4 regions of the Providencia rustigianii genome follow, and region 1 is predicted to be linked to each of the others. Evidence: predicted binding sites of a transcription regulator. Region 1 holds the regulator's gene; each other region holds the start of a gene.
The links. Region 1 encodes CRP, which controls carbon source genes, mostly activating them, when cyclic AMP is high. Its sites were predicted from a motif close to ATGTGANNNNNNTCACAT; they were not measured.
Positions count from the first base shown of each region.

Region 1 (6,405 bases):
CACTGCGCCCGGTCTGCCGTCCGACGGGGATATCTGCCAGCGCCGCCAGGTCCGCAGACTCAGCTGAACTTCCCGGCAGGCAACAGCCAGCCGTGCGCCGGAGCTCACCGCCTCATTAATCCACCGGATAAACAGGGTGCGTTCGGATGCCGGAGTCAGTCGTCCCCGCCGGTTTCCCCGTAATAATCGCTGAGCTTTTTTCGCAGCACCAGGATTGCCGCCGCCTCCGCCAGGGCTTTTTCCTTGCGGACCAGCTCACGCTTTAACTGTTTGTTTTCCTTCTGGCTTTGCTTCAGTGCGGCTTTATCTCCGGGAGAGGATACCTGAAGAAAACCCTGTTTCCACTGCACCAGCTGCTCCGGATAGAGTCCTTTTTTGCGGCAGTATTCCGCCACTTCCGCTTCGCTGAGTGTGGCGGTTTCCACGATGGCGGCAAAGCGGGCTTCCGCCGGCCACTGTTCACTGTTTTTGTCTGCACCGGGCACGGGTTTTCCTTCTGATTTAGCCTGATTACGCCAGTTATACAGCGTAGCTTCGGATATTCCTTCCGTTTGTGCAACTGCGGAAACGGTCATGTTGTACGGCGGTAATAATTTAGCCAGTATGGCGGCTTTTCGTTCAGGTGAAATACGTTTCATGTGTCACTCCGCGCCCTCAGGTTTATTTTTCAGAGGGGGTGACAACTATCCTGACACTGAGGGAACAGATTTAAATGTATTTTTGGTTTTGGTATTTTTTAATGCCGGTTTTTCAACGCCAGTGTTCAGATTATCTCTAGGGTGATTTTTTGATTTGACGGCTCCCTCAGCAGTATAAAGCTCAATATTGCGACCATTAATTTTTTTTGTTTTTATTATATGAGTATCTGGTTTTGAATTTTTTAATGCTAGGTTCTTATTTTGAGGCTCTATCATTAAACTTGTATTACTTGCTTTGTGGATACTGGTTACGCGTAGTGGAATTTTACTTCCTTTAATTCTTTTGATTTCTTTAGCTAATTGAAAATTAATTATAATATTGTGTTTTTCAGAGTCACTAAGTTCAGGCTTTGTATAAAATACGGTAGGAGGAAACTCTGTGTTTTTAAGATTGATCAGTGTGTGGTTAAGATCTGCTTTATCTAATGTCACTCTCACTCGCTCATCTAACGTAGTGATGTATTGTGAATTCTGAGTCATTTTTCCCAGTAAATTTTTACATCTATCAATGAGTGTAGTAATTTTTTGAGGCGTATTATCTTTAGCGGTTTTTTTTACGTTTTTTTCATTCTTAACATAGGTATTTTCGAAGCAATGATCACTCTTTCCAAGCAACCGCTGTAAAGCCTCAATTTTTATATTGGTCTCTCTAATTACCGGATGTAAGTTTTGATAGGTGTTTTCTTTATTACAATCCCTCAGTTTTAGCTTGGTTGTTTTAATGGCTTCATCCCACATATTTTGGAATTTTTTATTTTCATTTAATGACTTCGTTCTATTATGAAAATCGATAACAGGAAATATTTTTGGAGATGAATTTGTTTCAATGACCTTATTCAGAAATAGATACTTTTTTTCAGATTGTAGAAATGTAGATGAGGTGCTATTTCTAACATTCGGTGAATTTATGATTGTGTCTATCATGATTGCTTCTCCTAATTATTTATCTATTTCAATGCTATAGGATTTTTAGATAGAATTGATATAAAAAACCGATTCCATTAAATAATTAGCTAATTGATAAAAAAAAACCTAACAAATACGCGTTAGGCTAAAGGGGTGGCATATCGATTGTAGGATTGAAACGTAGCGAATAAATAAAATTAATTAGATAAATTCTTAAAAAATGAAAAACTCTTATTAAAATTAATAAAATGCGTATCAATGTTTTTGTTAAACTGAGTACCAAAAATAACTTTTGCTTTAGGTGTAAATGAGTGTTGTGTGGGTTGATTACTAGGAACTAAGCTTCCAATTTTGAGTGAAGATATAAAATGAGGTACACGAGTTTCTTTAGCTTGAGTCGTTGATTCTTTTACTAAAATTGGAAATTTTTTTGAGGTCGAATTCGCTGATTGTAAGCGTTCAAAGAATGCCTGACGCTGTAAAAAAGTTTGGTTATTACCGCTCTTAGTTGTACCGGCATGGTAGATGTAGTTTGATGGTGTTAAATTATTAATCTGTTTCATAAATAAAATCCTAAATGATTGCTGGCTAATTATTTAGTATTTTATATATAAGGATTGTTAGACTAATATCAAAAAGCGCTGCTATTTTGAACAGAAAGTATATGATGGGCAATATTAGGAATGAAAAACAGCCATATATGAGATATATACAGCTGTTTATATAAAGCCCAGTAAATATTACTGGACCAAAATAAAAGTTATCGAGTACCGTAAACGACGATCGTTTTACCATGTGCAGAGATCAAATTTTGATCTTCTAACATTTTTAAAATACGACCTACAGTTTCGCGTGAACACCCAACAATTTGACCAATTTCTTGACGAGTAATTTTGATCTGCATACCGTCTGGGTGAGTCATTGCATCAGGTTGTTTTGCTAAATTTAATAAGGTTTGAGCGATACGACCAGTCACATCAAGGAATGCCAAGTTACCGACTTTTTCTGATGTAGTTTGTAAGCGGCTTGCCATCTGCGCAGAAAGGCGCATCAGAATATCTGGATTAACCTGAATTAGCTGACGGAATTTCTTATAAGAAATTTCAGCGACTTCACAAGCAACTTTAGCTCGAACCCACGCAGTACGTTCTTGCCCTTCTTCAAATAACCCAAGTTCACCAATGAAGTCTCCCTGATTCAAGTAAGAGAGAATCATTTCTTTGCCTTCTTCATCTTTGATTAAAACAGCCACTGAACCTTTAACGATATAGTAAAGGGTTTCTGCTTTTTCACCCTGATGGATTAGAGTGCTCTTGGATGGATACTTATGAATATGGCAGTGTGACAAAAACCATTCAAGAGTAGGGTCTGTTTGTGGCTTGCCGAGAACCATTAGCGTTATCCTCTGTATGTTATTGCAACCCTTCAGAAAATTAAGGTGAAAGGCTGACTTTAAAATTTCTAGCTTGGCATACTAAGTTGCGTTAGTTACCCATAATTAATGCTCGTTATAGGTCAAAAGCAAGTTAATATCAATTGTATAATATAATCAATTGAATCGTTGAGTTTTGATCTTAATCCTATCAACTAAGCATTGTTTGTATCATATCCAATACAGAAAGTCTTCCCTGTATCGCTTCAGCTTAATAATGCTGATATAACATTATTCAGATATATGGAACAATGTAGCCTTTAATAACGACATTTTTCAAGGGGAACAAAAATGGAAGCACGAGTAAAGTGGGTTGAAGGGCTCTCTTTCTTAGGTGAATCAGCATCTGGGCATCAAATCATGATGGATGGTAATGCTGGAGATAAAGCACCTAGCCCAATGGAAATGGTCTTGATGGCAGCAGGTGGATGTAGCGCGATAGACGTGGTGTCTATTTTACAAAAAGGTCGCTACGATATTACCGACTGTGAAGTTAAACTCACATCCCAACGCCGTGATGAAGCCCCTCGTTATTTCACGCATATCAATTTGCACTTTATTGTCGTCGGTCGTGAATTAACAGATAAAGTGGTTGAGCGAGCCGTACAACTTTCGGCTGAAAAATATTGCTCAGTCGCGATTATGCTAGAAAAAACAGTAAAAGTGACTCATAGTTTCGAAATTAAAAATATCTAATTACTTTTATATTATTAGATACTTATCTTCAAAGAAGATAAGTATCTATGTAAGTATTCATTTAATTTAATATAGACTTATTCACTTCGCTGCTTAATTAACTTTTCAACTAATGGCATCATAATGAGCTCCATTGCGAGTCCTAATTTTCCTCCAGGTACCACAATGGTATTCATTGCCGAGATAAATGAGCCGTTAACCATCGAAAGCAAATAAGGAAAATCAATCTGTTCTAACCCTCTAAAGCGGATCACAATGAAACTTTCATCCTGTGATGGGATAGCTTTAGCGGAGAATGGGTTCGACGTATCGACGGTTGGAACGCGTTGGAAATTAATATGTGTACGGGAAAATTGCGGAGTAATATAGTTAATATAATCACCCATAGAACGCACTACGGAATCCATCACCGCTTCTCGGGAATGTCCTCTTTCCGTCGTATCGCGGATCATTTTTTGAATCCACTCTAAATTGACAATCGGGACAACACCGACCAGTAAATCTACATGTTTGGCAACATCATGCTCAGGTGTCACGACACCGCCATGTAAACCCTCATAAAATAATACATCGGATTTTTCTGGCAGAGACTCCCAAGGCGTAAAGGTTCCCGGTTGGAGACCATAAGGTACGGCTTCATCATAGGTATGCAGATATTTTCGAGATTGCCCCTGACCTGTTTTAGCGTAATCAATCAACGTTTGTTCTAGCAGAGCAAAATCATTCGCTTCGGAACCAAAATAACTAATATGGCGACCTTGTTCACGGGCTTTACGGATTGCCATATCCATTTCTGGGCGGGTATAACGATGAAAACTATCCCCTTCAAGGGTTGCAGGGCGAATATTTAGCTGGTGGAATATTTTACGAAAAGCTTGGCTAGTAGAGGTCGTTCCTGCGCCACTCGATCCGGTGACGGCAATGATAGGGTGTTTCTTCGACATAGTGGACTCCCTGTTTTACGCTCATGACCACTATTTCAATAAACAGCGAATGAAGCGGGATTACGGGCGAAACTGGTTATTAGGCATAAAATTTACGGATTCATGTAGCTCAGACCAGACTAGCACAATTTCCCCAGAAACTAACTGCCGTTTCACATCATTCACTTTGTCTTGTAAGCTTTTTTCATGAGTACCATAGTCGGTGCCTTCACGTAATACATAGCTTTCAATCAGATTTTCGAGGGTTTCAGGTGCTAAGTCTTTCCACGGAATAATCATGATTTGTTCTCATTTAAATAAGCCGTTAGCCATAATGGGATACGCGTTTCTAACCACATTTGAGGTTTACGGAAACTGCCCCCCACAAAACCAACGTGACCTCCATGTTCAGTCATTTGGTACTCAATATTGTGAGGCAATTGGCTGAGGTCAGGAACGACTTCAGGGGCCATAAAAGGGTCATCTTTGGCATGAATAATCAGCGTAGGCTTGGTGATATGTGACAGTTTTGGTAATGCACTGCATTTTTGATAATAGTCTGCCGCATCGTCAAACCCATGAATACGAGCCGTAATGACATCATCAAATTCTCGAATTCGTTTCAGTTGCTTTAGTTGCAAGAGATTCAGAGGAAGTGATCCCGGATAGCGAACCAATTTACGGCTTGCATTACGTTTTAAGCCATTAAGGAGATAGCGTTGGTACAACTGGGAAACCCCAGTTTCCATTTTCAGGGAGCAGGCTTCTAGCATTAAAGGTGCAGAGACAACGACACCTGCGTCCAAATCTGCGTTTTCACCTTGTTCTGCCAGATAGCATGCCAGCATATTACCACCAAGAGAATAGCCTACTGCGGCGGTTGGTACATCTCCCCATGTCTGCTTCAGCCAATGTAAAAAATAGCCTGCATCACTGGTTTCACCAGAGTGATATATTCGTTTTTGGCGATTAGGCTCACCGCTGCAACCTCTAAAATGCATGATCACGCCGAGCCAACCCTGTTTTTGGGCACTCTCTAGCATCCCGTGAGCGTAGGGGCTTTTAAAATTTCCTTCCAATCCATGAAAAATGACTAAACGCGGCTTGGTGCTCGCGTGTTCAGGTTTTTCACTCCAAGCAAGATCAATAAAATCACCGTCGGGTAATTCTAATCTTTGCCATGTCGGGATTATTCTTGGGGTACGCCTAAATATCCTTGGCAGTAAGGTTTGGAGATGTGGGTTTTTAGCCCAGCTCATTGGACGGAAATTATCTGACATAGCCTTATATTTTATTTATTGGGGACTCTTGTGAGTCACATAACATACTGTTATTTTTTTGTGATGCAAGTAAACATATTTAGGTTGAGGTTTAAATTATAAATGACTCTGGGGCTAATTTTTTCACTATTTACGTTTTTATTCATTGCCGCCGTCACTCCAGGGCCTAACAATATGTTATTGACCTCATGTGCAGCTAACTATGGATTTCGTCGTAGCATAGGATTATTACTAGGAATAATGCTTGGTATGCAGTCTATTCTTTATCTGTCTGCATTCGGCATTGCGGCATTACTATTATTGTATCCAGCAATTCATATTGTACTGAAAGCTATCGGTAGCCTCTATTTATTATGGTTGGCATGGAAAACTACCATGGCAAATTATGAACCTTTAAAAACAGATAGCAAAGCACCAAAGAGTATCAATTGGTTTCAGGGGGGGTTATTACAGTTCTTGAATCCAAAAGC
Region 1 is NZ_LR134396.1:392,657-399,061, forward strand. It holds one part of gene EL244_RS01790 (IS3 family transposase) at 1-203, opposite strand, end outside; one part of gene EL244_RS01790 (IS3 family transposase) at 203-638, opposite strand; gene EL244_RS01795 (hypothetical protein) at 684-1,622, opposite strand; gene EL244_RS01800 (hypothetical protein) at 1,802-2,167, opposite strand; gene crp (cAMP-activated global transcriptional regulator CRP) at 2,365-2,997, opposite strand; gene EL244_RS01810 (OsmC family protein) at 3,328-3,732, shown strand; gene EL244_RS01815 (phosphoribulokinase) at 3,810-4,676, opposite strand; gene EL244_RS01820 (YheU family protein) at 4,737-4,955, opposite strand; gene EL244_RS01825 (hydrolase) at 4,952-5,935, opposite strand; gene EL244_RS01830 (LysE family translocator) at 6,038-6,405, shown strand, end outside.

Region 2 (6,405 bases), 1.7 Mb from region 1:
TATATACAAAATCCTCTGCAACAACCGGAGTTCCATCACTCCATTTCGCTCCATTTCTTAATTTAAATGTCCATACCGTATAATTTTGATGTTCCCAACTCGTTGCCATTCCCGCGACAGGCTGGCCATTTATATCGTCATATACCAGCCCCTCTAACAAATTTAAAATAATATTCCCTTCAGGAACACCTTCAACTTTATGGGGATCAAGAGAAGTTACTTCAGAGCCATTATTGATGGTGATGGACTGTAGCGTTTTATCAACTTTTAAAGTTTCGGCTGCGTGAGCTGAGGTGAGAAATGAAATGGCTAAATAAGAAAGTAGACTGAATTTTGTGGTTAACTTCATCGTAGCTCCTTTCTGGGATAAGGGGATAGCTGTCTCACTTTATTACAGGCGATGAAAAGCTCATAAACAAAACTTCATGGTCAGAACATAGACAATTCAACGCCCCATTCCGCTATGAGCTCCCGTGAACAACCAATAAAAAAACATACAATTCATTAACATCTTTTGATTTATTTGTTTATTTTTTAAAAAGTAAATTGAGGTTAAAATTTATTTTTATTTTAATAAAACAATTGGATAGAGTTTTTATTATAAAATACAGATAATCAGCTCAATCTTCATAATCCAAACATATCATTAACAATCAGTGATGAGAATAGTGAATAAATTTACGCAGCTCACAATTCCTTACTTTTTTCGCCTAATTTTGTAAATTATGCGACATATAATCACAAAAAAAATTCATCCCAATAGTGAACTATTTGGGCTATGTACTTTGGTTTAATAGGTGGAAGATTTTATAACGTCGAGAAGAGGATGGTTTATTGAAGCAAAGAAGAAAAGCAGCCGCATAAAGATAGCGGCTTACTTCAATCGATTATAAAAGGCCTGGGAATATCGCTTTCACGCCAGTCACTGCAATTTCAATACCTAGGGACATTAATAGCAAGCCCATAATACGAGTAATAACGTTAATACCTGTTTGCCCCAGATAACGCACCAACAGCGAGGCAGAACGGAACAATAACCAGCAGCAAAAAGCGAATAAAATACTGGTTAATGCTAGTCCAAGAAAATTTTGCCAGCCAGTCCATCTAGAAGACCAAACAATACAGGAGCTGATCGCACCTGGTCCAGCCATCAATGGGAGTGCTAATGGGACAACACCAATACTGTCTCTTATTGCTGTTTCTGTTTTTTCTTGTTTATTTTGTTTATCTTCCCCAATCTTACCGCTAATCATCGATAACGCGATGGTCACAATCAAGATTCCGCCCGCAATCCGGAATGAATCAATTGAAATACCAAAAAGTTGCAATATAGAGTCACCAACAAGTAGTGAAGTACATAAAATAATCGCCACTGAGGTATTAGCGATGGTATTGGTTCTATTGCGACTCGCATTCGTTTGATAGTTCGTCATACTAATAAACACAGGCAAGATGCCAACTGGGTTTACCAACGCAAATAGACCAATAAAAAATTTAATATAGCCTGATAAATCAAGTAATGTTGCGCTCACCCATTAATATCCTCATAAAATGCTTAAATACGACATGGTCATCCCTTCTTATTTTATCACTGAACCAATTAAATTCCTTAGAGAAAGAATCATTTTGTGCGTGTTACTGACATTATTTATTTCAACTGCACATAATCGATAAAAATTAGTTATTTCTTCACCATTTTTTATCGATAAATTAATCAATTTTTCATAAATCTCTCAATACAGAAAAATAGGCATGCTGAATGGTGTCAGCATGCCATATTTGTGACTTAGATCACTTTATAAAATTCCTTTTTTGCTAATCTACACTTAAGAAATCGATAAGTTAGTTTATCCGTGCTTTTACTTTTAGAGCTATTTAGTTGAGATTTATAAGCCAATCGGCAGTGAAGTAAGGACTTATTGCTAAGTTTATCTATACTTTTGTTTTGGGTGGTCTTATTACAATAGTTTTTTATAGATAATTTGCTCATTGGCTTAAAAATTTTAACTTTATCAGGAGTAATCTATGTCCGTAACTAATGTTACTGAACTCAATGAACTTGTTGCTCGAGTCAAAAAAGCACAACGTGAATTTGCCAACTTCTCTCAAGAGAAAGTGGATAGAATCTTCCGTGCCGCTGCACTAGCTGCTGCCGATGCGCGTATTCCATTAGCAAAACTGGCTGTTGAAGAGTCTGGAATGGGAATTGTGGAAGATAAAGTGATTAAAAACCACTTTGCTTCGGAATATATTTATAACGCTTATAAGGATGAAAAAACCTGCGGTATACTTTCTGAAGATCCAACTTTTGGTACAATTACCATTGCCGAACCTATCGGGATTATTTGTGGTATCGTGCCAACAACTAACCCAACCTCAACGGCTATCTTTAAGTCATTAATTAGCTTAAAAACACGTAACGCAATTATTTTCTCTCCACATCCTCGTGCAAAAATTGCCACCAACCGTGCCGCTGAAATTGTCTTGAATGCCGCGATTGCCGCTGGTGCGCCAAAAGATATTATCGGCTGGATTGATTCCCCTTCAGTGGAGTTATCCAATGCACTGATGCACCATCCTGACATTAATCTGATTTTAGCCACTGGTGGACCGGGTATGGTAAAAGCTGCCTACAGTTCAGGTAAACCGGCTATTGGCGTGGGTGCAGGTAATACCCCTGTTGTTATCGATGAAACTGCTGATATTAAACGTGCTGTTGCATCAATCTTAATGTCAAAAACTTTCGATAACGGTGTAATTTGCGCATCTGAACAATCAGTTGTCGTCGTTGATGCTGTTTATGACCAAGTTCGTGAACGTTTCTCTAACCACGGTGGCTATCTGCTACAAGGTAAAGAACTTAAAGCCGTACAAAATATCATCCTTAAAGATGGTAATTTAAATGCTGCTATTGTTGGCCAACCTGCATTTAAAATTGCAGAAATGGCAGGTGTTATCGTTCCCGAGACAACCAAAATCCTGATTGGTGAAGTCAAAGCCATCGATGAATCAGAACCTTTTGCTCATGAAAAACTGTCTCCATTGTTAGCAATGTACCGCGCAAAAAACTTTGAAGATGCAGTTGAAAAAGCTGAACAACTCGTTGAAATGGGTGGTATTGGTCATACGTCTTGCCTATATACCGACCAAGATAACCAACATGAACGCGTCAGCTATTTCGGCGAAAAAATGAAAACCGCCCGTATATTGATTAATACTCCAGCATCTCAAGGGGGTATCGGTGACCTCTATAACTTTAAACTGGCACCATCGTTAACCCTAGGTTGTGGTTCTTGGGGTGGTAACTCCATCTCTGAAAACGTAGGACCAAAACATTTAATCAATAAGAAAACGGTCGCGAAAAGAGCTGAAAATATGTTATGGCATAAACTTCCTAACTCAATCTATTTCCGCCGTGGATGCCTCCCTATTGCGTTAGAGGAAATTGCCACTGACGGAGCAAAACGAGTCTTTATCGTTACTGATAGCTATTTATTCAATAATGGTTATGTCGATGAAATTGTCGATGTTCTGAAAAAACATCACATTGAAACTGACGTATTCTTTGAAGTTGAAGCGGATCCAACATTATCGGTTGTCCGTAAAGGCGCAGCTCAGATGCAAGCTTTCCAACCTGATGTCATTATCGCATTAGGTGGTGGCTCTCCAATGGATGCAGCAAAAATCATGTGGGTTATGTATGAACATCCAGAAACCCACTTTGAAGAATTAGCGCTACGCTTTATGGATATTCGTAAACGTATTCATAAATTCCCGAAAATGGGCGTAAAAGCGAAGTTAGTTGCTGTCACCACGACATCGGGTACAGGTTCTGAAGTTACACCATTTGCGGTTGTAACTGATGATAAAACAGGCCAAAAATATCCATTAGCTGATTATGCATTAACGCCAAACATGGCAATTGTTGATGCTAACTTAGTCATGAATATGCCAAAATCTTTAACCGCCTTTGGTGGTTTGGATGCTGTCACCCATGCACTAGAATCTTATGTTTCTGTACTAGCAAATGAATTCTCTGATGGACAAGCACTGAAGGCACTAAGTTTACTGAAAGACTTCCTGCCAGCTAGCTATCATGAAGGTGCTAAAAATCCAGTTGCCAGAGAGCGCGTGCATAATGCAGCAACTTTAGCCGGTATTGCATTTGCGAACGCCTTCTTGGGTGTATGCCACTCAATGGCTCATAAATTAGGTTCTGAGTTCCACATTCCACACGGTTTAGCAAATGCGTTATTAATCTGTAACGTTATCCGCTTTAATGCGAATGATAACCCAACTAAGCAAACTGCATTTAGCCAATATGACCGCCCACAAGCACGCCGCCAATATGCTGAAATTGCAGATCATCTTGGTCTATCAAAAGCAGGCGACCGTACTGGTGCTAAAATTGAGCGTCTCTTGGAGTGGTTAGAAAGTATGAAAGCAGATTTAGGTATTCCTAAATCTATCCGTGAAGCGGGTGTTGCCGAAGCAGACTTCCTAGCACGTTTAGACAAGTTATCTGAAGATGCGTTCGATGACCAATGTACTGGTGCAAACCCTCGTTATCCACTGATTTCAGAAATTAAACAGCTGTTACTGGATTCTTACTACGGTCGCGAATTTTCTGAGCCAAGCGTTGCTTCAACAGCGCCAAAAGCAGAAAAGAAAGTCACTAAAAAATAAACTGGGTATTCTTGGTGATTTAGCCAACTAACCCGTTATAAGGCTTCAATAGTGTTGGATCTTTTTCCAATGTCTGTTGGAGCCTTTTTATTAATAATTAGCCACTAATCCTTATCTGATCCTCATTTATCAATAAGGATCAAATAGATAATTCAATTTATACTGATGTCAGGACTATCAAACTTTCTTTATCAATGAGAAGAGGTAGTATGAAAAAACTGACTCAACTTATCTTCACTATACCGCTCCTAGCCGCTAACTTTACTGCCCATAGTGCGGGCTTACATTTAGAACAGACACGGTTAATCATTAATAACGCCAATTCTGATGCAACTTTTACTGTCGTCAATGACGATAGTTTTCCCTATTTAATTCAAGCTACTGTAACGAATACTATTGAGGGTGAAAAATCCTCGCATGTTGAAGTCAATCCACCTTTATTTGGGCTGGATGCAAACAGTAAATTTAGTCCTCAAGTGTTATTAAAAGAAAAGAATAAACTACCTGCGGATACTGAATCACTATTTTTTCTCAGTACTCGTGCGATACCTGCTCATAAGCGCTCCAACGACCGTAGTAAGAATAACAAACAGACAATTACCATGAATATCATTATCAAGGTAATCTACCGCCCAAGCCACTTAGCGGTTCCTAATAACCAAATATTCCAGAAAGTGACACTGAGTAAGAAAGATGCTCAGTGGCAATTCGATAACCCTACCCCCTATTATGTCACGTTGGTAAAAATTAAATTAAACCAACATGACTACGGAAATAGTTTAATTTTGCCCCCTTTGAGTAAAATGCCCCTCTCAGAGGCCCCTCCTAATATCACCCATGCAAGTTGGCAAATAATCAATGACTATGGGGGGCTATCTAAAGTTTTGACATATCCGGTATCTGCTGGAAACAATCAATAAGATATAACCTAATCCTCATAGATTATTCTTGAATCTCACTAAAAAATGAATGAGTGAAATAAAACCGAATAGCTTCATATCACTATTATTTGTTAGAAAAACTCATGAACTAAAGATAAATACACCTTTATAAAGAAAAATAAGTGTACTCATAAAAAGAAAACCCCATGTTAAAGGCATGGGGTTTATCATAAATTGATGTCACCATTATTCTAGTATTTAACACTGTTCGACTATCTAGTGCGACAAATCAAGTTTTTAATTTAAATCATTAATTTACTTTTTCTGACAAAATCACCCATATTGCGTGATATTAGCATTAGCAAATTATTTGGTTTATTAATATTAATCAGCCATTAATTGAAATTGATGGGCTTTTTTTGAATAATGCCACTATTCATTAACTGTGCTTGTTTTATGGCATCAGAGTAATGTTTTCGGCAAACTGAAATATACTTTTCATTACCGCCGATATCGACCTGCGCTCCTTCATACATTGGGACCCCATCACTACCAATACGTAAAACTTTATTCGCCTTACGCCCACAATAGCAGACCGTTTTAAGCTCAACGAGCTTATCAGCCCATGCTAATAAATACTGACTTCCAGCAAATAGCTCTCCGGAAAAATCTGTACGTAGCCCATAACATAAGATAGGAATATCGACATTATCGACGACATCACATAACTGCTCCACCTGTAATTTGGTAAGAAATTGACACTCATCAATTAACACACAATTCACTTTTTGCGCGCTGTTTTCTTTTTTGATAATGTCAGCCATATCCGTTGTGGGCG
Region 2 is NZ_LR134396.1:2,065,852-2,072,256, forward strand. It holds gene EL244_RS09575 (ABC transporter substrate-binding protein) at 1-349, opposite strand, end outside; gene EL244_RS09580 (YchE family NAAT transporter) at 888-1,532, opposite strand; gene adhE (bifunctional acetaldehyde-CoA/alcohol dehydrogenase) at 2,026-4,686, shown strand; gene EL244_RS09590 (fimbrial biogenesis chaperone) at 4,896-5,606, shown strand; gene EL244_RS09595 (thymidine kinase) at 5,963-6,405, opposite strand, start outside.
Region 2: the regulator CRP is predicted to act here: its motif matches at 1,780-1,797, upstream of adhE (bifunctional acetaldehyde-CoA/alcohol dehydrogenase).

Region 3 (6,405 bases), 290 kb from region 1:
GGAGTAGCCATTATTATTCCCTTTTAATCATCAAAATTATTAAAAATAAATAAGGTGGTTACCCACCTTATTTTTAAATCACAATGTCACCAGCTTAAAACATTGGCTTGCCGTATTCCATTGGTGATAAATCAAAATATTTCGCGACGGTTTGGCCAATATCTGCGAAAGTTTCACGGTGGCCTAATGAACCAGGTTTTACTTTTGGACCATAGACCAGAACAGGAATGTGCTCGCGAGTATGGTCAGTGCCCGGCCAAGTTGGGTCGCAACCGTGGTCAGCCGTTAAAATTAGAATGTCGTCTTCTTTGACCAGTTTCAGCATTTCAGGTAAGCGGCTATCGAATAATTCGAGGGCAGCAGCATAACCAGCAACATCACGGCGGTGACCATAAGCAGAGTCGAAATCAACAAAGTTAGTGAAAACGATAGTATCGTCTCCCGCAATTTTCATCTCTTCTAATGTCGCGTCAAACAGTGCATTGATGCCGGTCGCTTTGATTTTTTTGGTGATACCAACATGTGCATAGATATCAGCAATTTTACCGATAGAAACCACTTCACCTTGTTTTTCATCGACTAATTTTTTCAAAACTGTTGGTGCTGGTGGCTCAACAGCTAAGTCATGACGGTTACCCGTACGCTCAAAATTACCCGCTTTGTCACCAACAAATGGACGCGCAATAACACGACCGATGTTGTAACCGCCTTTGGTTAATTCTTCACGCGCGATTTCGCACAGTTCATACAGTTTGTCTAAACCGTAAGTTTCTTCATGGCACGCAATTTGGAATACAGAGTCAGCAGAGGTGTAGAAAATCGGTTTGCCGGTTTTCATGTGTTCTTCACCCAGCTGGTCAAGAATGACAGTACCAGATGAGTGGCAGTTGCCTAAATAACCCGGTAAGTTAGCTTTTTCTACCAGCGTATCCAGTAGTTCTTGTGGGAAGCTGTTTTCGTGTTTCTCGAAATAGCCCCAATCAAATAGCACGGGTACACCCGCGATTTCCCAGTGACCTGACGGTGTATCTTTACCAGAAGAAAGTTCACTGGCATAACCGTATGCACCGATGATTTCCGCGTTAGGATCCAGACCCGCAGGGAATGTTCCGCTCGATTCTTCCCCTGCTTTACCTAAACCTAATTTTGTTAAGTTAGGCAGGTGTAATGGACCTTTACGGCCTTTATCAGCTTCTCCGCGAGCACAAGCTTCTGCGATATGGCCAAGTGTATTCGAACCTACATCACCGAATTTGTGGGCATCGCCCGCTGCGCCGATCCCAAAGGAATCCAATACCATAATAAATGTGCGTTTCATGTTTATTCTCCTGCGATACAGTTTATCTGTTCATCGCGTCAATCTACCCGCACTCTTCAATGAAAAATGCGGGTATCGGTTTATTCACTAATTTGACGATAGACCATTGGCGTTGCTTCCGGAGCTTTATCCCCAATAACCATAGCAGCGCGGACTTCTTTCGCCGCTTCTTCCCATGATTTTTCGTTATTGGCATGAATAATCGCTAATGGGGTTTGGGTATCAACTTTGCTACCTAATGCTGCGATCTCACTTAAACCAACACTATAATCAATGGAGTCTGTCGCTTTGCGGCGTCCACCACCTAACGTTACCACAGACATCCCCAACGCACGTGTATCCATTTGTGTGATAATGCCCGCTTGAGATGCGTAAACCGCTTTGCTCAGTACTGCTGTTGGCAGATATTTGTTGTAGTTCTCAACAAAATCTTTTGGTCCATTCTGAGCTGCAACCATACGGCCAAAGACTTCTGCCGCCTGGCCATTATCCAGAACTGCTTGTAATTTTTGACGAGCTTCATCGCGGTTAGCCGCCAACTTTCCAGACACTAGCATTTCTACGCACAGTGCCATAGTCACTTCGAATAGACGTGGATTACGATATTCGCCAGTGAGGAACTGAACAGCTTCACGTACTTCAACGGCGTTACCTGCGCTGGATGCTAAGACTTCGTTCATGTCGGTTAACAATGCAGTTGTATTGCAACCTGCGCCATTTGCCACTTGAACAATTGACTCAGCAAGCTGCTCCGATTTTTCATAGGTTGGCATAAATGCACCAGAACCTACTTTTACGTCCATGACTAACGCATCCAAACCTTCGGCTAATTTTTTCCCTAAGATAGACGCTGTAATCAATGGGATAGAGTCTACGGTTGCCGTGATATCACGAGTTGCATAGAAACGTTTATCCGCAGGCGCTAAGGAATTAGTTTGGCCAATAATCGCCACACCTACATTTTTGATGATATCGCGGAAGCGTTCATCATCAGGGAAAATATCAAAGCCTGGAATGGCTTCTAATTTATCTAATGTTCCACCTGTGTGGCCTAAACCACGCCCTGAAATCATTGGGACGTAACCACCGCAAGCCGCAACCATCGGTCCTAACATTAGTGAAGTCACGTCACCTACGCCACCGGTAGAATGCTTATCAACTAATGGACCATTCAGGTTTAATGATTTCCAATTCAATACGCTTCCTGAATCACGCATCGCTAATGTTAGCGCAACACGTTCTGGGGTCGTCATATCATTGAAATAGATCGTCATCGCCAGTGCAGCAATTTGACCTTCAGAAACGGTGTTATCACGTACGCCATTAATAAAGAAGCGGATTTCTTCTTCACTTAACACCTTGCCATCACGCTTTTTACGGATAATTTCTTGAGCTAGAAACACAATAGGCTCCTTAATTCACATTGAATTCTTAGGCTAAAGAGTTATGGCTATCGCTCAACTTTCGTTGAGCAATAGTCTGATATAACTCGTCACTACGATTATTAATAACTGCTGGTTGATTTTTTAACGTCAAAACCCAGTGTATTTAATAAATTCGCTAATAGGCTTGATGCACCAAAACGGAAATGGCGCGCATCAGCCCAATCATCGCCTAAGATTTTGCTTGCTAAGGCTAAATATTGTGCTGCTTCTTCAGCGGTACGAACACCACCAGCAGGTTTAAAACCAACGCTCTTAGCAACGCCCATATCATGAATAACTTGCATCATGATTTCAGCACTTTCGAGGGTGGCATTAACAGGCACTTTACCTGTTGAAGTTTTGATAAAGTCGGCACCTGCTTTGATGGAAATTTCAGATGCTTTGCGGATCAGTGCCGCGTCTTTTAATTCACCCGTTTCAATGATTACTTTCAGCAATACATTGGAAGCTGCACAAGCTTCTTTACAGGCTTTCACTAAATCATAACCGATTTGTTCATTGCCTGCCATCAGCGCACGATAAGGGAATACCACATCAACTTCATCCGCACCATACGCGATCGCCGCTTTGGTTTCTGCCAATGCGATATCGATATCGTCATTACCATGAGGGAAGTTGGTGACCGTTGCGATACGGATGTCAGGAGTACCTTGCTCACGTAATGTTTTACGTGCAATAGGAATAAAACGAGGATAAATACAAATTGCGGCGGTATTACCTGCTGGGCTTTTTGCTTGATGACATAATGCAATCACTTTGGCATCTGTGTCGTCATCATTCAATGTGGTTAAATCCATCAGGGTCAGTGCGCGTTGCGCAGCTGCTTTTAAATCAGTCATATAACTCTCCAACGATGTTAATTCTATCAGAACGATACGTTCTTTGTTGGCGAGCGGGCTTGTTCCATAAAGATGCTAGTTGGGAATATCCAAACACAGCAGCTGAGATCCTTCTCACCGCACGGTGCCCTAGAGTAACTTGACTCTAAGAACTATCAGTTCCGTGGCAACTTACTTGTACCTATTTGACCATGAAACCGGGTTGTTTTATGCGCTACAAATCACATTTATCGACTGAACGTTACATTATTTAATATATTACTGTGAAGATTATCACAATAATCTGGATTTTGAATTACTCTTTCTCAGCCAATAATTCGTTGCTGATTATCTCATCTTAAATGGATTACGTTAAGAATAGTTGAAAAAGTAAGAATCACGATAAAAAACAGAAAAAGAATATCGCAAAAGAAAATGACAGCGGAAAGACAGATCGTCTTTCCGCGCCAAAATTGAGGAATTATAGTGCAGTCATTGCCGTCAATGTTAAGAAGAATCCAGCAATCGTTGCGCTCATTAAGTTAGATAATGTACCTGCCATAACGGCTTTCATTCCTAAACGGGCAACGTCACTACGACGATTTGGTGCCATTCCACCTAAACCACCAAGCAGGATTGCAACAGAAGACAAGTTGGCAAATCCACACAGGGCAAAAGAAATAATCGCTTTAGTATGATCAGACAGGACTTGTTTGCCTGCTGCGATTACATCCGCATCCGCCTTCATATATTCACCGAAATTCATGAAAGCAACGAATTCGTTCACTACCACTTTTTGTCCGATGAAAGAGCCCGCTATCGTTGCTTCGCTCCATGGCACACCAATCAAATAAGCAATTGGAGCAAATAACCACCCCAATAATAATTCAAGGGATAACTGTGGATAGTTAAACCATCCACCAACACCACCTAAAATGCCGTTAATCAGCGCAATCAATGCAATGAAAGCCAGTAACATCGCACCCACGTTCATGGCCAATTGCATACCTGATGCAGCGCCGGATGCCGCAGCATCAATAATATTTGTAGGGCGGTCTTCTTCGGCAATTAAATCAATAGCATTAACATTGTCTTTAGCGACTTCAGTCTCTGGCACCATTAACTTAGCAAATAATAAACCACCTGGCGCCGCCATAAAGGATGCTGCAATCAGATATTCCATCGGTACACCCATTTGGGCATATCCCGCTAATACAGAACCTGCGACTGATGCTAAACCACCACACATAATGGCAAATAATTCAGACGTGGTCATGGTTGCAATATAGGGACGAACAACCAGAGGCGCTTCTGTTTGACCAACGAAAATATTCGCAGTTGCAGAGAGTGATTCAGTTCTTGAAGTACCCAGTACTTTTTGCAAACCACCACCTAAAACTTTGATGACCAGTTGCATGATGCCTAAGTAATACAGAACCGCAATTAATGATGAAAAGAATACAATGATAGGCAATACACGAAATGCAAATATAAAACCGCCACCACCAAACAGCTCGAACATCTTATCGGAAACCAGCCCACCAAAGATGAAGCTCATTCCATCTTGACCATAGCCGATGACTTTAGAAACAGCATCAGATATGCCTTGTAATACGCTACGACCCGCAGGTACATACAGGACAAATGCCCCAACCGCTAACTGGATTAAAAAAGCACCGCCAACGGTACGAAGTCTAATCGCTCGACGATTGCTGGAGAAGAGAACGGCTATCGCAATAAGCACCGCCATCCCAACAATACTCATAATGAGTTGCATGGAAGTATCCCTGTTCACTTAATTCTAGGTTAATGTATAAAGAAACTCGCTAGAGTCCTTGAATCTTAGTTCGATGATTATAACCAGTCATCATTAATAACCCGCAATATTCATCACAAATCCAAAGTGCAATAAGCAACATAAATTCAAATATTGTGATGAAAATCACAATTAAGAGTCAGTTTAGTCTGGAATAGCATTTCTGATATAGCTGAGGGAAGTAAAAACTGAATGGTTTTTAGTTGGAATAACAATAAAATAGATAAGTAAAAATAATTAATTAATGAATTTAAATCTAATTTAGATTAAATAAAATTTTGCTATTGTTGTAAAGTTGTTGCGCTATTTCATCCGGTGATTCGTGGCGAAGTTCACATAATGCACGAAAAACCCACTGAATGCGTTCGGGTCTATTTGGTTCTCCTTGAAAACCAGATACTGGCATATCAGGTGCATCCGTTTCAAAAACTAAACAATTCAAGGGTAATTGCGCCATTACTTGCCGAGTTTTATTCGCCCTTTCATACGTAATCGTTCCTCCGACACCAATGTAATAACCTAATTTCACGAAACTTTGTGCTTGTGACAAGCTACCGGAAAAACCATGCACGACTCCACGAGCTGGCACTTCATGTCGACGTAACATAGCGACTAATTGATCGTGGGATTTCCGTGAATGCAAAATGACGGGAAGATCAAATTGTTTAGCGAGTTTTAATTGTCTCTGAAGCAGTGTTTGTTGCAATTCAAATAAAGGGTCTTGCATGTATAAATCCAACCCTATTTCCCCAATAGCGACACATTTTTGACTTGATTGTTTTAAATAAGAAACCAATTCGTCAAATTGAAACTCTTGGAATTGATTTAAATACAGTGGATGAAACCCCATTGCAGCATGTAACTGAGAATATTGATGAGCAAGCGCCCATACACGCTGAAAATTATCCGCACTCACCGAGGGGATAATAATATCAGTTATTCCAGCTCGTTTAGCCAATTCGAGATTTTCAGGGTATGAATCACTGAATGGGGGAAAATCAAAATGGC
Region 3 is NZ_LR134396.1:686,150-692,554, reverse strand. It holds gene deoD (purine-nucleoside phosphorylase) at 1-11, opposite strand, end outside; gene deoB (phosphopentomutase) at 95-1,318, opposite strand; gene deoA (thymidine phosphorylase) at 1,399-2,721, opposite strand; gene deoC (deoxyribose-phosphate aldolase) at 2,823-3,602, opposite strand; gene EL244_RS03110 (NupC/NupG family nucleoside CNT transporter) at 4,063-5,358, opposite strand; gene EL244_RS03105 (TatD family hydrolase) at 5,654-6,405, opposite strand, start outside.
Region 3: the regulator CRP is predicted to act here: its motif matches at 3,812-3,829, upstream of deoC (deoxyribose-phosphate aldolase).

Region 4 (6,405 bases), 490 kb from region 1:
TGGAAGTAATTTTTTTGCACAATGGTCAGTATGCAGAATAACAGGAACACCATAATGTTCTGCCATTTGGTGTACGTGATGAGCGCCGGAGATTGCACCTAAAATCGCAGCTTGTTGTCCTTCCGCTTTCAGGCCTTTACCTGCGATAAATGCAGCTCCACCGTTAGAGAACTGAATAATCACTGGAGCACGTACTTTTGCTGCTGCTTCAAGCACAGCGTTAATTGAGTCAGTACCAACACAGTTCACAGCTGGCAATGCAAAGTTATTTTCTTTGGCAACCGCGAAAACTTTCTGTACATCATCACCAGTAAGCACACCTGGTTTAACAAAATCAAAAATTTTAGACATGTGAAAAGGTCCTGTGGTGAACAGGCAGCGTAGGCTGCCTGTTATGTATGAACAAATTAATTACGCTTTAGCACGTTCTTCTAGCATCACAACAGCTGGGAGCTTTTTACCTTCAACGAATTCAAGGAAAGCACCACCACCGGTAGAAATGTAGGAAATCTTATCAGCGATACCGAATAAATCGATCGCCGCTAGGGTGTCACCACCACCAGCGATTGAGAAAGCATCACTCTCTGCAATAGCACGAGCAACGATTTCAGTTCCCTTACGGAAGTTAGGGAATTCAAATACGCCCACAGGACCGTTCCAAAGAATGGTTTTTGCATTTTTCAGAATTTCTGCCAGACGTTCTGCAGATTCATCACCTAAGTCAAGAATTTGCTCATCATCTTTGATAGTGTTGCTAGCTTTCAAAGTCGCTTCAGCGGTTTCTGAGAACTCAGTGGCAACACGAACGTCTGTTGGTACTGGGATCTGGCAATGAGCCAGTAATTTTTTCGCTTCAGGGATCAGGTCCGCTTCGTACAGTGAACGACCGACATTGTTCCCTTCTGCTGCGATGAAGGTATTTGCGATACCACCACCGACAATCAGTTGGTCAGCAATTTTAGACAGGGAATCCAATACGGTCAGTTTAGTGGACACTTTAGAGCCACCAACAATAGCGACCATTGGACGAGCTGGATTGCCTAGAGCTTTACCTAATGCTTCCAGTTCATTGCTTAACAGTGGACCTGCACAAGCAACTGGAGAGAATTTAGCGACGCCGTGAGTTGATGCTTGAGCACGGTGAGCCGTACCGAATGCATCCATAACATAGACATCACACAGAGCAGCATATTGTTTGGATAGTGTTTCGTCGTCTTTCTTTTCGCCTTTATTGAAGCGAACGTTTTCCAGAACCACTAATTCGCCTTCAGCGATATCAACACCGTTTAAGTAGTCTTTAACTAAACGAACCGGGTTGTCTAATTTTTCTGCCAGATAGTCAACAACAGGTTGCAGAGAAAACTCTTCGTTATACTCGCCTTCAGTCGGACGACCAAGGTGGGAAGTAACCATGACTTTAGCACCTTGTTTTAGTGCTAACTCAATTGTTGGTAATGAAGCACGGATACGTGCATCAGAAGTAACTTTACCGTCTTTAACAGGAACGTTTAGGTCCGAACGAATGAAAACGCGTTTACCCGCTAAGTCCAAATCGGTCATCTTAATTACAGACATGGTGAATCCTCTTGTTGATTCTCTATAAAGTTTTCATTAGCGACAGCGCGAGGTACTCAGTAATTTTGTTACCTATTGTGCCCAGCAGTCTGTCAATCGCCAATTAGTTTAAACCTGTTGCTGCCATTGCTAGTGTTGTATCTAGCATCCGGTTAGCAAACCCCCATTCGTTATCACACCAAACAAGGGTTTTGATTAAGTTCTTACCGCTGACTCGAGTTTGAGTTCCATCGATGATGGCACTGTGCGGATCATGGTTAAAATCCATCGAGACTAACGGTAGTTCAGTATAGTCTACTATACCACGAAAATGCCCATGCGCGGCGCTCTGTAATAGCTTGTTGACTTTATCAACACAGACATCTGCATCTACAGTAACGCTTAAATCAATTGCGGTCACGTTAGTGGTTGGAACACGAACAGAAATCGCTTCAAAGCTTCCCTGAAACTTAGGGAAAATTCGGGTAATCCCAGCAGCCAACTTGGTATCTACCGGAATAATTGACTGACTTGCTGCACGAGTTCTTCGTAGGTCTTTATGGTAAGCATCGATAACGGGTTGATCATTCATGGATGCATGAATGGTGGTGACAGTGCCCGACTCAATACCAAATGCATCATCCAATAGCTTAATAATTGGGATAATACAGTTAGTGGTGCAAGATGCGTTGGAGACGATGCTATCTGTTGATTGTAAATCCATATGGTTAACACCATACACAACAGTGGCATCGAGGTCGTCAGTTCCTGGATGGGCAAACAGCACTTTTTTTGCGCCCGCCGCCTGATGTTTTAAACCATCGGCACGAGAGCCATAAACTCCAGTGCAGTCTAACACAACATCCACGCCTAACTCTTTCCAAGGTAGCTCGCTGATATCAGATTGATGGAATAGACGAATATTGTCATCCCCTACCTGTAACAGGTCACCATTGAGGCGAACATCCCATGCAAAGCGCCCATGACTTGAATCATACTTCAGCAAGTGAGCAATACCTTCCGGTTCGGCTAACTCATTGATTGCCACCACGACAATTTCTGCCCGACGACCTGATTCATACAACGCTCTGAGGACACTTCGACCAATTCGACCGAAGCCACTAATTGCTACCCTGATCGCCATTCTACACCTTGTATCTGAGCAAAATCACACGGTTGCTAAGGATAACTGACTACCACCAACTCTACTGCTCATTTTAACTGTCAAACATCAAAAGTGTGCTTCAACCGACACTTTTAAAATTTAATTACATTATTTCAAATGAGACTGAAACGGTTCAGCTAATCTAGGTTTAGATTAAAATATATATTTACAGAACGCAATAGAAAAACCCATACTACTGCACAAAAAAACAACGCCCCAATACCAAACTTGATATTGAGGCGTAAATAACGTTAATCAGCTTTACTTCTATCAGTACCGAAAATTTTTACGGCACCGATAGAGTCAATAAAAATGATTATTTCAGTAGCGCTCTTGCTGCATTAACTGCATTTTCAACAGTGATACCAAATTCTTTGAACAGAAGATCCGCAGGAGCAGACTCACCGAATGAGTGCATACCAATGATGGCACCGTTCAGACCAGTATATTTATACCAGTAGTCAGCAATACCCGCTTCGATAGCAACACGCGCGCTCACACTTGAAGGCAGAACCGCTTCACGGTATGCCGCATCTTGCTTGTCAAATGCATCGGTTGATGGCATAGAAACTACGCGAACTTTACGACCTTCTGCCGTTAATTGGTCAGCAGCTTTCACTGCTAATTCAACTTCAGAACCCGTTGCAATAAAGATCAGCTCAGGTGTACCCACGCAATCTTTCAGGATGTAAGCCCCTTTTTCGATATCTGCTAATTGCTGTGCAGTACGAGGTTGCTGTTCCAGATTTTGACGAGAGAAAATCAGTGCACTTGGACCATCTTTACGCTCGAGCGCGTATTTCCACGCCACCGCAGATTCAACTTGGTCGCAAGGACGCCATGTGCTCATGTTTGGCGTAACACGCAAGCTTGCCAGTTGCTCTACTGGTTGGTGAGTTGGACCATCTTCGCCCAGACCGATAGAGTCATGAGTGTAAACAAAAATGCTACGGATTTTCATCAATGCAGCCATACGAACCGCATTACGCGCGTATTCGACAAACATTAAGAAAGTCGCACCGTAAGGCACAAAACCACCGTGTAATGCGATACCGTTCATGATGGCAGACATACCGAATTCACGTACACCGTAATGGATGTAGTTACCCGCTTTATCTTCATTCAGAGGTTTAGAACCTGACCACATGGTTAAGTTACTTGGCGCTAAGTCCGCAGAACCACCCATAAATTCAGGTAAAACTTTACCGAACGCTTCTAACGCATTTTGAGACGCTTTACGGCTAGCAATGTTCGCTGGATTTTGTTGCAGATTTTCAATGAATTGCTTCGCTTCTGCTTCAAAGTTCGCAGGTAATTCACCCGCCATACGGCGTTCGAATTCTTTCGCTAATTCAGGATATGCTTTCGCATAAGCGGCAAATTTAACGTCCCAAGCGCTTTGTTTTTCTTTACCAGCAGTGCGAGCATCCCAAGCTTGATAGATTTCAGCTGGGATTTCGAATGGACCGTAGTTCCAGCCCAATGCTTCACGGGTTGCTGCGATTTCAGCATCACCTAAAGGTGCGCCGTGAACCGCTTCTGTACCCGCTTTGTTTGGAGAACCAAAGCCGATAACTGTTTTGCACATGATCAGCGTTGGCTTATCTGTTTGTTTGTGTGCTTCGTTAACTGCAGCATTGATTTGATCAGCATCGTGACCATCAATATCACGAATAACATGCCAGCCGTATGCTTCGAAACGTGCCGCTGTATCATCAGTAAACCAGCCTTCAACTTCACCATCGATAGAGATGCCGTTGTCATCGTAGAATGCGACCAGTTTATTTAATTTTAATGTACCTGCTAATGAACACACTTCATGAGAGATACCTTCCATCATACAGCCATCACCCATAAACACGTATGTGTGGTGATCGACGATATCATGGCTTGGACGGTTGAATTGTGCTGCTAAAGTACGTTCAGCAATGGCAAAGCCCACTGCGTTTGCAATACCTTGGCCTAAAGGACCCGTGGTTGTTTCAACACCTGGAGTATAGCCATATTCTGGGTGACCTGGGGTTTTAGAATGTAATTGACGGAAGTTTTTTAGCTCATCAATCGATAAGTCATAACCCGTCAGATGCAGCAGGCTATAAATCAACATTGAGCCATGACCATTGGACAGTACGAAGCGGTCACGGTTCGCCCAATGTGGGTTTGCTGGGTTATGATTCATATGGTTGCGCCAAAGAACTTCAGCAATATCTGCCATGCCCATTGGTGCGCCAGGATGCCCTGATTTTGCTTTTTGAACCGCATCCATGCTGAGGAAACGGATAGCATTAGCAAGGGTTTTACGAGTCGTCATTAGTATACTCCAAGTAGGATAAGAACGTACTTAAACCGATTTTCACAACGCAATACGGATTATTGCTTTTCATAAGGGAAGTCTCCGCTATTCGATGTTGAGCGAAAGACCCTACGAAACTAGCGCAAATTCATCCATACAGCAATTATTTGAAACAATCATGACAGCAGACTGAGGATTTTTTTAGCTATCGTCAAGCTGAATCCATTCAATTGCGCAAATTTTCCCTGTAACTAATCTGTTTTGCGCAATTATCTAACCTTATTAAACCTGACTTCACCACTTAGGATCAAGGTGATTTATGTTTCTTAATTAATTAGCCGCAACATTAGTGATATTTGGCAAATTTTTTGATGTAAAACCTTGAGCAAAATAAAAAGGCGCTACCATGAGCGCCTTTGTTTGCAAACTGCGATTAACGTTCAGTCATCGCCTGCTTCATTCGAGTGATCGGTTTAATCAGGTAATCAAACACACTTTTTTCACCCGTTTTAATATCCACTGAAGCCACCATTCCGGGAATAATTTCCATCTTGTAGTTATTTTTATCTAACAGATAATTGGTATCCGTTTCCACAATAATTCGGTAGAAAGTTTCATCCGGATTTAACTTCAATTCGCTACGACGAGTATCATTGCTCAACGTATCTGGGCTGATCAGTTTCACTACCCCGTTTAAGCCGCCATAAATCGCATAATCGTAAGCGGTTACTTTCACCACTACCGGCATTCCTGGTCTTAAAAAAGCCACATCTTGAGGACGAATATAGGCTTCAACCATTAACTTATCATCCAGAGGAATGATCTCCAGAATGTCCTGTCCCGTATTCACAACACCGCCTAGTGTGTTGATTTTGATATTTTTGACAATACCATGTACTGGAGCTCGAATTTCAGAACGCGTCACTGGGTCTTCACGCATCAGCATATTTTCTTCCGCTTGATCCAGCTCCGATTCAACTTTCACTAGCTCCGCATTCGCTTCTGCAAGGTAGCTATTCATGCGCTCATTTATCTGAGTCGATAACTCTACAGACTGTCTTTCCATTCGCAAAATTTCTACGTTTGAAACCAATCCTTCTTTTGCTAACGGCTTAGTAATACTAATTTCTCTATCCAGTAGTGCTTTGCTCTGACGCAATCCTGAAATGGCTTGGTCACGCTGGGTTTTCTTCGCGTTATATGCATTGGTTTCACGCTCAACCAGCTCTTGATCGGCAATTTTAGAAAAATCCGGCGCTTCATTATGAGATTCCCCATGTAAACGCGCTGAAATAGCTTCTAAATTTTGTACTCTAGCTTGGCTTTCTCGTAGTATCGCCATGCTTCTTGCATCATCCAGTTTCAGTAAAATCTGGCCTTTATCGACAATATC
Region 4 is NZ_LR134396.1:879,905-886,309, reverse strand. It holds gene fbaA (class II fructose-bisphosphate aldolase) at 1-351, opposite strand, end outside; gene pgk (phosphoglycerate kinase) at 412-1,575, opposite strand; gene epd (erythrose-4-phosphate dehydrogenase) at 1,679-2,698, opposite strand; gene tkt (transketolase) at 3,036-5,030, opposite strand; gene EL244_RS03925 (beta-barrel domain-containing protein) at 5,446-6,405, opposite strand, start outside.
Region 4: the regulator CRP is predicted to act here: its motif matches at 2,711-2,728, upstream of epd (erythrose-4-phosphate dehydrogenase).